DNA from 2 places in the Aromatoleum petrolei genome. Region 1 is predicted to be linked to the other one. Evidence: predicted binding sites of a transcription regulator. Region 1 holds the regulator's gene; the other holds the start of a gene.
The links. The regulator sigma-54, encoded in region 1, starts transcription at its own class of promoters, with help from an activator protein. The targets are predictions, from matches to a motif close to TGGCACGCTTNCTGCTNA.
Positions count from the first base shown of each region.

Region 2: cydP (cytochrome oxidase putative small subunit CydP) is a predicted target of sigma-54. The motif match lies at 1,603-1,620, and genes of this name have one in related genera.

Region 1 covers NZ_CP059560.1:2,381,988-2,387,951, reverse strand. The annotation lists gene hprK (HPr(Ser) kinase/phosphatase) at 1-721, opposite strand, end outside; gene ptsN (PTS IIA-like nitrogen regulatory protein PtsN) at 690-1,175, opposite strand; gene hpf (ribosome hibernation-promoting factor, HPF/YfiA family) at 1,312-1,638, opposite strand; gene ToN1_RS10900 (RNA polymerase factor sigma-54) at 1,668-3,113, opposite strand; gene lptB (LPS export ABC transporter ATP-binding protein) at 3,132-3,854, opposite strand; gene recX (recombination regulator RecX) at 3,841-4,290, opposite strand; gene recA (recombinase RecA) at 4,308-5,342, opposite strand; gene ToN1_RS10880 (nicotinamide-nucleotide amidohydrolase family protein) at 5,428-5,907, opposite strand; gene ToN1_RS10875 (phosphatidylglycerophosphatase A family protein) at 5,912-5,964, opposite strand, start outside.
Region 2 covers NZ_CP059560.1:278,159-284,122, reverse strand. The annotation lists gene ToN1_RS01235 (cytochrome ubiquinol oxidase subunit I) at 1-1,362, opposite strand, end outside; gene cydP (cytochrome oxidase putative small subunit CydP) at 1,352-1,567, opposite strand; gene ToN1_RS01225 (sigma-54 interaction domain-containing protein) at 1,747-3,099, shown strand; gene ToN1_RS01220 (hypothetical protein) at 3,271-3,546, shown strand; gene ToN1_RS01215 (PAS domain-containing sensor histidine kinase) at 3,550-4,677, shown strand; gene ToN1_RS01210 (response regulator) at 4,655-5,287, shown strand; gene ToN1_RS01205 (aldehyde dehydrogenase family protein) at 5,606-5,964, shown strand, end outside.

The DNA of each region.
Region 1 (5,964 bases):
GGCCCGGCAGGCGGCGCTCGAGGTGCACGATCAGGCGCAGGCGCATCTTTCGCCGGCAGGCGGTCTCGCCGAAAATCGTGCGAATGTTGAGGATGCCCAGGCCGCGCACCTCGATGAAGTCCTTGAGCATCTCCGGGCACCGCCCCTCGAGCACCGTTGGCGCGATGCGCGAGAATTCGACGATGTCATCGGCGACCAGCCCGTGGCCGCGCGAGATGAGTTCCAGGGCCAGCTCGGACTTGCCGGCGCCGGAGCTGCCGGTGATGAACACGCCCACGCCCAGCACGTCCATGAACACGCCGTGCAGCGAGACCTTCTCGGCGAGCTCGCGCGACATGTACAGGCGCAACTGGTCGATCACGCTCGCCGACGGTTGTGGCGTCGTGATCAGGGCGACCTCTGCGTGCTCGCAGATGCCGTTCAGGATGTCGGGGATCCTGCAGCCGTCGGCGACGATGATCGCCGGCGGGCGTGCACCGATGATTTCGGTGAGGTGGTGGGCGACCTTTTCGCGCGAATGCCGCTGCGCCCACGAGAGCTCGGCCGCGCCGAGGATCTGGATGCGCGTCGGATGGATCAGGTTCAGGTGGCCGACGAGGTCGGCCGGCCAGATACGCTCTTCGTTGACCGAGATGACCCGGTCCAGCCGGCCGCTGACGTGCGTCAGCTCCAGCCGTTCGCGGTGCAGGTCATACAGCCGCGCGACGCTGGTCTGCCGCATGCGGACCCCAGGAGGCAAACAGCGTATGGATCGTCGCGACGTCGGGCGCGTTCTGCAGTTGTTCGCGGAAGTCGCGGTCGCTGAACATCTGCGCAAGCTCGGACAGCAGCTGCAGGTGGGTTTCGTTGGCCTGCTCGGGCACGAGCAACACGAACAGCATCGTCACGGGGCGGCCGTCGGGAGCGTCGAACTGCACTGGGGCCGAGAGGCGCAGGAAGGCGCCGGCGGCTTCCTTCAGGCCCTTGATGCGGCCGTGGGGAATGGCGATGCCCTGACCCAGGCCGGTCGAGCCGAGGCGTTCGCGTGAGAACAGGCTGTCGAAGACGACGCTGCGGGCAATGCCCTGATGGTTCTCGAACAGGAGACCGGCTTGTTCGAAAACACGCTTCTTGCTGCTGGCGTCCAGATCGATGACGACGTTCGAGGGGGGCAGGAGTTCGGCGATGAGGCTCATGCGGATCACCACCTGCACGACACGGGCCGTGCCGCTGCCGATCGGATGCGGGAGGAGGCTCGGGGTGTGCGGCAGGCGCGGGTTGAAAACGCGCGAATTATAAACACACCCCGGTCCCTCGGCGTGAATTAAAGGATCACAGCTCGGTCGGTTGCTGGTGCTTCAGCGTGTCGTGGCCGTGGTCGTTGTTCTTGGCCTTGTACTTGAGAACCTGGCGGTCGAGCTTGTCGGCCATGCTGTCGATGGCTGCATACAGGTCGGCGTCCTCGCTCTCGACGTAGATGTCCTTGCCGCGCACGTGCAGCGTCACTTCCGCCTTCTGGCGCAGCTTCTCCACCGACAGGATCACGCTGACGCTGGTCACGTTGTCGAAATGGCGGATGACGCGATCGAGCTTCGTATTGACGTACTCGCGGATCGCGGGGGTGACTTCGACGTGATGTCCGGTGATGGTGAGATTCATGATGTTTCCTCGTATTGTCAGATCGTTTTTCAGATCGCTTTGCGCAGGCTGACCGGCGGAATATTGAGTGACTCGCGGTATTTCGCGATCGTTCTGCGCGCCACCACGATACCCTGCTGGCCCAACAACTCGGCAATTTTCGCGTCGGACAGGGGCTTTTTCCTGTCTTCGGCCTCCACCAGCTGGCGAATCAGCGCTCGAATCGCCGTGGAAGAGGCCGCCCCACCGGTGTCGGTGGCAACGTGACTGCCGAAAAAATACTTCAGTTCGAACACGCCGCGCGGTGTGGCCATGAATTTCTGCGTCGTGACCCGCGAAACAGTCGATTCGTGCAGTTCGAGCTGGTCCGCGATCTCCCTCAACGTCAGGGGTCGCATCGCCACATCACCATAATCGAAGAACTGTCGCTGCTGGTCAACGATCGCCTGCGAAACCCGCAGGATGGTGTCGAAACGCTGTTGCACGTTCTTGATTAGCCAGCGTGCTTCCTGCAGCTGGCTGGTCAGCGCGCCGCCCGATCCGCGGTTCTGTTGCAGGATGCTGGCGTACAGTGAGTTGATGCGCAGCTTGGGCATCGCCTCGGGGTTGAGCGTGACGGCCCAGCGGTTGCGGATCTTGCGCACGACGACATCCGGCAGGATGTAGCGCGTCTCCTGCACCGAGTGCTGCGAGCCCGGATGCGGATCGAGCCTGCAGATCAGCGCGTGCGCGGCGCGCAGTGCGTCGTCGTCGCAGCCGGTGGCGCGCTTGATGCGCAGAAAGTTGCGTTCAGCGAGCAGGTCGAGGTGCTCGTCGACGATCTTCAGCGCGAGGTCACGCGTCGGGTCCGACGGCATTGCGCGGAGTTGCAGGCTGAGGCATTCCTGCGGGTTGCGCGCGCCGATGCCGGCCGGGTCGAGGTTCTGCACGTGGCGCAACGCGATCGAGAGGTCGTCGAGGTCGTATTCGAGTTCCGGCGGCAGCAGCGGCAGCAGCTCCTCGAGCGACTGGTTGAGGTAGCCGTCCTCGTCGAGCGCCTCGATGATGAAGCGCACCAGCGCGCGGTCGCGATCCGACAGCGGCGACAGGCTCACCTGCTGGTCGAGGTGATCGCGCAGGCTGGTGCCGGCAGCCTGCAGTTCCTGGAAGTCGGTGTCGTCGTCATCGTCGCGGTTCGACGAACCACTGCTCGCGCTCGACCATTCGCCGGCTTCGTCGAAACTCGCCGGTTCGGCCTCGCCATGCCCCTCCTCGCCGGGCGTCGGGGTGTCGGCCTGGCTGCCGGAGTCGGGCGCTTCGCCGGAGGGCTGCGCGGCACCCGGGGCGAAGTCGCTGCCGTCGCCGTCCTCGCGCTCGAGCATGGGGTTCTCGAGGAGGAAGCGTTCCAGCTCCTGGTTGAGCTCCAGCGTCGACAGCTGCAGCAGCTTGATCGACTGCTGCAGCTGCGGCGTCAGCGTGAGGTGCTGGGAGATCTTGAGCTGGAGGGACGGTTTCATGGGGCTACGCGGGCAGGATCAGAGGCGGAAATGCTCGCCGAGATAGACGCGGCGAACCTGTTCGTTGGCGACGATCTCGTCGGGTCGCCCGCTCGCGAGCACGCGGCCCTCGCTGATGATGTAGGCGCGGTTGCAGATGCCGAGCGTCTCGCGCACGTTGTGGTCGGTGATGAGCACGCCGATGCCGCGGTCACGCAGGAAGCGGATGATCTTCTGGATGTCGAGCACCGCGATCGGGTCGACGCCCGCGAAGGGTTCGTCGAGCAGGATCAGGCGCGGGTCGGTCGCCAGCGCGCGCGCAATCTCGCAGCGCCGCCGCTCGCCGCCCGACAGCGACACCGCGGTGTTGTCGCGCAGATGGGCGATGCCCAACTCCTCGAGCAGTTCCTCGAGGCGTTCGTCGACGCGCTCGCTGTTCAGCCCCTGCAGTTCCAGCACCGCCCGGATGTTCTCGGCGACGGTGAGCTTGCGGAACACGCTCATCTCCTGCGGCAGGTAGGACAGGCCGAGGCGCGCGCGCGCGTGCACGGGCAGGTGCGTGAGCTCGGCGTCGTCGAGGCGGATGTCGCCGCCGTCGGCACGTACGAGGCCCACGATCATGTAGAAGCAGGTGGTCTTGCCGGCACCGTTGGGGCCCAGCAGGCCGACGACTTCGCCGCTGCCGACCTCGAAGCCGACATCGTGGACGACGGTGCGCGCCTTGTAGCGTTTCTGCAGTCCGGCGACCTTAAGCAGACTCATCAGGGTTCTCTTTCAATATCTTGCGGATCACGTCGGTGCCGAAGCCGCGACCTTGCAGGAACCTCGCCTGGCGGGCCCACTCGCGCGCGTCGGCCGGCGTGGTGCCGAACTTGCCGCGCCAGATGGCGCGTGCGCGGTCGACGTCGTCCTCGACGCCCTCGGCCTCGAGCGCCGCGTCTATCGTGTCGCGCTCGACCCCGCGCAGTGCGAGCTCGCGCCGCAGGCGTGCCGTGCCGAAGCGGGTGGCCTTGCCGCGCACCCAGGCTTCGGCGAAGCGGTGGTCGCTGAGCAGGCCCAGTTCGGTGATGCGGTCGAGCACGTCGTCGATCTCTTCGGCGGAGCCGTGCGGGGCGAGCTTGCGGACCAATTCGGCGCGCGAGTGTTCGCGACGCGCGAGGTGCCGCAATGCGCGTTCCCGCAGGCTCGTCTCCGCCATGATCCGGGCAAGGGGCTTCAGGCCGCCTCGGCAGCCGGCTGCGCGGGCTCGGCCGGCAGTTCCTTGAGGCCGACCGCGACGCGCACCTTGTTCTCGATCTCGCGTGCGAGCGCCGCGTTCGCACGCAGGAACTCGCGTGTGTTGTCCTTGCCCTGGCCGATCTTGTCGCCCTGGTAGGAATACCAGGCGCCTGCCTTGTCGACGATCTTGTTCTCGACGCCGAGGTCGATGATCTCGCCTTCGCGAGAGATGCCCTCGCCGTAGAGGATGTCGAAGTGCGCTTCCTTGAACGGGGGGGCGACCTTGTTCTTGACGACCTTGCAGCGCGTCTCGGAGCCGACGACCTCGTCGCCCTTCTTGATCGCGCCGGTGCGGCGGATGTCGAGGCGCACGGAGGCGTAGAACTTCAGCGCATTGCCGCCGGTGGTGGTCTCGGGGTTGCCGAACATCACGCCGATCTTCATGCGGATCTGGTTGATGAAGATCACCAGCGTGTTGGTGCGCTTGATGTTGGCGGTGAGCTTGCGCAGTGCCTGGCTCATCAGGCGGGCCTGCAGGCCGGGCAGCTGGTCGCCCATCTCGCCTTCGATTTCGGCCTTGGGCGTGAGCGCGGCGACCGAGTCGATGACGACGATGTCGACGCCGCCCGAACGCACCAGCATGTCCGCGATCTCGAGCGCCTGCTCGCCAGTGTCCGGTTGCGAGATCAGCAGATCGGTGATGTTCACGCCGAGCTTCTCGGCGTAGCCGACGTCGAGGGCGTGCTCGGCGTCGATGAAGGCGGCGGTGCCGCCGAGCTTCTGCATCTCGGCGATGACCTGCAGCGTCAGCGTGGTCTTGCCGGACGATTCGGGACCGTAGATCTCGACGACGCGGCCGCGCGGCAGTCCGCCGAGGCCGAGCGCGATGTCGAGTCCGAGCGAGCCGGTCGAGACGGTCTGGATGTCCTTTTCGACGTTGCCGTCGCCCATCCGCATGATCGAACCCTTGCCGAACTGCTTCTCGATCTGCGAGAGCGCGGCGGCGAGGGCCTTGGCCTTGTTGTCGTCCATGTCCTGTCCTTTCAAAACGTTGGGGGATTATGGCACAGAGATTGCTGGCGTGTTGCAGGTCGCCTGTGCAGCGATCCAAAAATGATTATGTCATGAGTCCGGCGAGCGCGCGGATGACCGCCTGGCGCCGGATTCCGGTGCGATCGCCGTCGAAGTGGACGGTTTCGCTGCGCAACTCGCCGTCGCGTTCGCCCCACGCGAAACACACCATCCCGACCGGCTTGGCGGCGGTTCCGCCGCCGGGGCCGGCGACGCCGGAAACCGCGAGGGCAAAGCGTGCGCGGCTGTGCACGAGGGTGCCGGCGACCATTTCGCGCACGGTCTCTTCGCTGACCGCGCCGTGGCGCGCGAGCGTCGCGGCGGCGACGCCGAGGAGTTCCTGCTTGGCCTCGTTAGAATAGGTCACGAAGCCGCGGTCGAACCAGCCGGAACTGCCGGCGGTGGCGGTGACCGTCTCGGCCACCCAGCCGCCGGTGCAGGATTCGGCGCAGGCAAGGGTCGCGCCGCGCGCGGCGAGCCAGTCGCCGACGCGGCGTGACAGGGCGTGCAGTTCGTCGTCGCTCATCGGGTCACCCCAGGAAGTGCTTCAGTACGGCGAGCGCAAGGATCGCGTAGCCGGCGG
Region 2 (5,964 bases), 2.1 Mb from region 1:
CGTCCAGGGCTGCCGGCCGTACTCCGCCACGAACCACCCCATCTCGCACGCGAGCCAGGGCACGGGCAGGAAGATCAGCGCCCATCTCAGGAGGCCCCGGCGTTCGGCGAAATCGCCCTTCACCGAGTGCCACAGCGCGAGGCCGAAGAGCACCAGCATCGCGAAGCCGAGCGCGACCATCACGCGGAAGGTCCAGAACAGCGGGGTCACCTTCGGCAGCGTGTCGCGTGCTGCACGGTCGATAAGTTCGGGCGTGACCTGATCCATCGAGGATACGTACTTGCGCAGCAACAGGCCGAAACCCAGGTCCTGCTTCACCTTGTCGAAGGCTGCCCGCGCGTTCGGGTCGCCGGGCGTCTTACGCAGGTGCTCGAGCAGTTTCACCGCCTCGATGCCCGTGACCACCCGTTCCCGGTTGTGTGCCAGGATCTGCTTCAGTCCCGGCAATTCCTTGTCGAGCGAGCGGGTTCCGATGAGGCCCATCACCCAGGGAATGTGAATGGCGAAGTCGTTCTTCAATTGCGCTTCATTCGGAAGCGCGATGAGATTGAAGCTCGCAGGCGCCGGCTCGGTGTCCCACATCGCCTCCATCGCCGCGAGCTTGGTCTGCTGCGCCTCACCGATCGAATAGCCGGATTCGTCGCCCAGCACGATCACGGAGCACACGGACGCGAACCCGAACGCCGCGGCGATGCGGAAGCTGCGTTTCGCGAACTCGACGTCACGCCCGCGCAGGAGATACCAGGCCGAGATCGACAGCACGAACATCGCGCCCGTGACATAGCCCGCCGAAACGGTATGGACGAACTTGCCCTGGGCCACAGGGTTGAAGAAAACGGCCCAGAAATCGGTCAGTTCCATGCGCATCGTCTGAAAGTTGAATTCGGCGCCGACCGGGTTCTGCATCCACCCGTTGGCAATCAGGATCCACAGCGCGGAGAGGTTCGTGCCGACGGCCATCAGGATCGTCACCAGCAGGTGCTGGCGGCGCGGGAGGCGGTCCCAGCCGAAGAAGAAGAGCCCGATGAAGGTGGACTCGAGAAAGAACGCCATCAGGCCCTCGATCGCGAGCGGCGCGCCGAAGATGTCGCCGACGTAATGCGAGTAGTAGGCCCAGTTCGTGCCGAACTGGAATTCCAGGGTGATACCGGTCGTCACGCCGAGGGCGAAATTGATGCCGAAGAGCTTGCCCCAGAAACGCGTCATGTCCTTGTAGATGACCTTCCCGGTCATGACATACACGCTCTCCATGATGACCAGCATCCAGACCATGCCGAGGGTGAGCGGCACGAAGAGGAAGTGGTACATCGCTGTCGCCGCGAACTGCAGGCGCGACAGGTCGACCAGTTGCTCACTGAGCATGTTTATCTCCAGGCGGTTGGGGTGTGCGGAGGGCATCCGCGCTGTCCGCAGGGTGCGGAGCGATGAACCGGGCCGCGGCGGCCGGCGGATCGACCTCGACCTGTACGTCGCGCAGGGCGAACCACCACAGCGCGGTCAGCAATGCGAGTTTCAGGGCAATGACAAGAACGAGTTCGCGGCGCAGGCCGCGGTCTTCTGGAGTCATGACATCGGTTTCTCCATGTCCATTTGGAATGGTAGAAACCAAGAAACGTGCCAGAAGGTAAAACGAGCCATACCTTGATGTGGATCAAGGATTTGCCGTGGGGGCGGCAGGATTAGGTTGACCTCGGTGCTGCCATAACGGCAGACTAAGCCGATCTAGAAGCTGTCAGGATGGCAGTCATGCCACATGCTGTGCGTCCCCTGCCGGAGCTGGTCTCCTTTCTGGAGAGTCTGTCCGAGCCGCATATCGTGTTCGACCGGAATTACCGGATCGCGGCCGCGAACGCCGCCTACCGCGAGGCGTTTCCCGATCGCCGGCAAGTCGTGGGGCGGCGCTGCTACGAGGTGTCCCACCACTACACCGTCCCGTGCGAGCAGGCGGGCGAATCCTGCCCGCTCGCGATGAGTCTTGCGTCGGGGCATCGGGAGCGCGTGCTGCACCTGCATCACACTTCGCGTGGCGAGGAGTACGTGAACATCGAGCTGTCGCCGCTGCGCGATGCGAGCGGCGAGATCGTCTGGTTCGTCGAGAAGACAGAGCCGCTGCATGTCGCCCGCGGCGTCTCGGGCCGCTCCGGCCTGATCGGGCGCAGCCCAGCTTTCCAGCGCATGCTGGAGCTCGTCGCCCGCGTGGCTCCTTCGAATGCCAGCGTCCTCCTGCAAGGGGAATCGGGTACCGGGAAGGAACTCGTCGCCGCTGCGGTCCACGAGGCGAGTCGCAGGGCAGAACATCCCTTCGTTGTCGTCGACTGCTCGGGCCTGACGGAGACGCTCTTCGAGAGCGAGCTCTTCGGCCACGAACGCGGGGCCTTCACGGGAGCCGTCTCGCGAAAGGCCGGGCTCGTCGAGGCGGCCAGCGGCGGCACGCTCTTTCTCGACGAAGTCGGCGACATCCCGCTGAGCATGCAGGTGAAGCTGCTTCGCCTGCTGGAGACCGGAACCTATCGCCGCGTCGGCTCCACCGAGTTGCAGCACGCCGACATCCGGCTGGTGTCGGCAACGCACCGCCCCCTGCAGGAAATGATCCGCGACGGACGTTTCCGGCAGGATCTCTATTACCGCATCAACACCTTTCCGATCCACGTGCCGCCCCTGCGCGAACGACCCGAGGATCTGCCGCTCCTCGTTACGTCGCTGCTCGAGCGGGTGGCACCGCAGCAGGGCGTCACGGTGTCCGATGCCGCAATGGAACTACTCTCCACCTATCCGTTTCCCGGCAACGTTCGCGAGCTTCGCAACGTGCTCGAGCGCGCGAGCCTGATGTGCGACGGCAAGCGGGTCGAACCCGAGGATCTTCCCGCCGAGTTCCGAGGGATGGGCGAGTCTCGGTCACGAGACCACCTGCCTGTCACTTCCCGGGGAGAAACCGGGGGCGACCGGGGGAGCATCGATATTCGAAAGATTGAGCGGGAGCTGTTGATGGGTGCGCTGAAGGCGCACCGCGGCAATCGCCAGGAGCTCGCGCAGAAGCTCGGGCTTAGCGAGCGCACGTTGTATCGACGCTTGCGCGCGCTGGCTGACGAGGGCAAGTAGATGACGGGGAGTGAAGCGGCGTAGGCTGGACCCATCCGGGCGTGTAAGACGCTACGGGGCGCACGCTCTCGCAGCGGCTGCGTTCGCCCCCCGCTCCGGCCGATGGCGCCGGATGGTGGCAGGATGTCCGCGTGAGTCGAATTTTGCCCCCTGGGAGGTGCGGACGAATTCATGGATGATCTCCTCAATAGTCCAAGTTTTCGTCCGCATCTCCAGCACGACATCACCTACATCCACACGCATGATCTACAAGCCGCAACGACGCCGCGGTTTCACCGATCAGTTCTCGCCGGTAGAGTTCGAGCGGCAGCATTTTTTGAAGAACGAGACCGTCTAGGAAACCAGGGGCGATTCATGAAGACCAAGAATAATGAGTGGCTAGCTGCGGAAGCCCTGGGCTTGGTGCATGGATCCATTGACGTCCGTCCGCAGGAAATGTTTGGATAACCCATGGACCACCCCACGCCTCCCACGGACACTCCTTCGGCGCTCCCCGATCGCCCCGAGATCGAATTCCGCGACATTCCCTTTCAGGGCATCATCGAGCAGTCGCTCGCGGGTGTGTACCTGGTGTTCGATGAACGCTTCCAGTACGTGAACTCGACCTTCGCTGCGATGTTCGGCTATACGCAGGAAGAATTCGTCGGCACGTCGATTCGCGAACTCGTTCTGCCGGACTTCGTGGGCGAGGCGATGGAGTACTACCGGCTGCGTGTGTATGAGGGTGTGCCGTCAATCCGCTATTTCACCCGCTGCCGACACCGGGACGGGCATGTCGTGCATATCGAGGTCCATGGTTCGCGGGTTGACTATCATGGGCGGCCGGCACTGGCAGGGGTCGTGATCGATGTCAGCGACCGCGTGCGACGGGACCTCGACCTGCACCGGTCGCGCCGACGGTTGAGGGAGCTGGCGTCCTATCTGAACAGATCGAGGGAAGAGTTGCGCGGGCAACTGGCGCGCGAGGTGCATGACGTGCTGGGCGGGATGCTCAGTTCGATCAAGCTCGATGTCTTCCGCATCCAGCGCCGCTCGACCGACCCCGCATTGGCAGAAATCCACGAGATCACCGAGGAGCTTCTGCCGCTGATCCAGGACACCATCGACACCGCGCGCCAGATTTCCGACGAACTTCGCCCGCGGATGCTCGACACGCTTGGCTTGGTAGCGGCGATCCGCAGCGAGTTGCAGGCCTTCGGGCGGCGCAACGAGGTCCTGGTCGGATTCACCGTGGAAGGCGGGGAACCTGAGCTCTCGGCGGAAGCCGCGACGCAGTGCTTCCGCGTGTTCCAGGAGGCATTGACGAATATCGGGCGCCACGCGCAGGCGGAAACGGTGGAAGTGCGGGTGCGCAGCCGGGACGGGCGCTTCGAGATGCAGGTCCGCGACGATGGGAAGGGGATCGATCGGCCTTCGATGCGCGAGGGGTCGATCGGAATGTTGAGCATGGCCGAACGCGCGCGCAATATTGGCGGTTCGCTGTACGTGCATGCGCGCGCCGGAGGGGGAACAGTCGTGCTTTTGGCAGTGCCGGGTTATATGGGACGACGGAGCAATGATCGAACTTCTGATCGTTGATGATCATACGATTTTCCGCTCCGGCCTGAGGCGGATGCTCTCGGACGAGGCGGACATCCACGTCGCGGACGAGGCGAGCGACGGGGCGGGTGCGCTCGCGAAGATACGCAGCGGAAAATTCGACGTCGTGCTGATGGATATCAACATGGCGGGACGCAGCGGCCTCGACACGCTCGAATCGATCCGCGCCGAGCGTCCCGAACTGCCCGTCATCATGCTGTCGATGTATCCGGAGGAGCAGTACGCGGTGCTTGCGCTTCGGGCGCGTGCGAACGCCTACCTGTCGAAGGACGTCGAGCCGCAGGAGTTGTTGACCGCGATTCGGCACGTGGTGGGGGGAGGGCGCTACGTCTCGCCCCGTAGCGCTGCCAACCTTCTGATGCAGATGGATCGGGCGCGCGAAGGCGCACCGCACGAGAAGCTCACCGCGCGCGAGATGCAGGTGATGATGAAGATCGTGCGTGGGATGTCGCTGACTGACGTGGGTGTGCAGATGTGCCTGTCGGTGAAGACCGTGAGCACCTACCGCGTCCGCATCCTCGAGAAGCTCGGACTCGCGAGCAATGCGGAGCTCGTGCAGTACGCGATGCGCAACGGCCTGCTGGATTGAGTCCCGAGGCGCACACTTCACTTCGTTGCCGAATCCGATGGCCTGACGCTCGGAAGCCGTGACGGCGGCACAAGCTTCGAAGCACGACAGCGCCCAGACCGGCTCTCGCTCGCTGCGGCGGTCGGCACCGGCTCGTCGCAGCTCGTCCTGTCCTCGCGCGCCGGCGCCGTGCAGCCGCAATGGCAGCAGCGAAGTTCGCGCTGCCGAATTGGGCTAACGGGGCAGCGCCTCGTCCCGTTAGCTTGTCGTTTCAGCGTCCGCCTCGTCCTGCCATGAAGGGCGGGGCGAGTCGCGCTCATATCGACAAGAGGAGACACGATGCAAGTTTTCGACATGATCATCAACGGCCAGCCCGTGAAGGCCGACAGCACCTTCGAGGTCATCAATCCCGCGACAGGCGAGGCCTTCGCGTGCGTGCAGGCCGGAAATGCCGGGCACGTGGACCAGGCGGTCGCAGCCGCACGTGCCGCGTTTCATGACTGGAGCCGCACGCCGGACGCGCGTCGCAAGGACTTGCTGCATGCCTTGGGCGCTGCGATCGAGGAGGACATGCCAACCCTGATGGAGTTGGTCACCAAGGAGAGTGGCAAGCCGCTCGGGGGCCTGAACGGCGTGGGCGCGGGCATGGAGGTCGGGGGTTCCATCGCCTGGACGCACGTCACCGCTGATCTGGATCT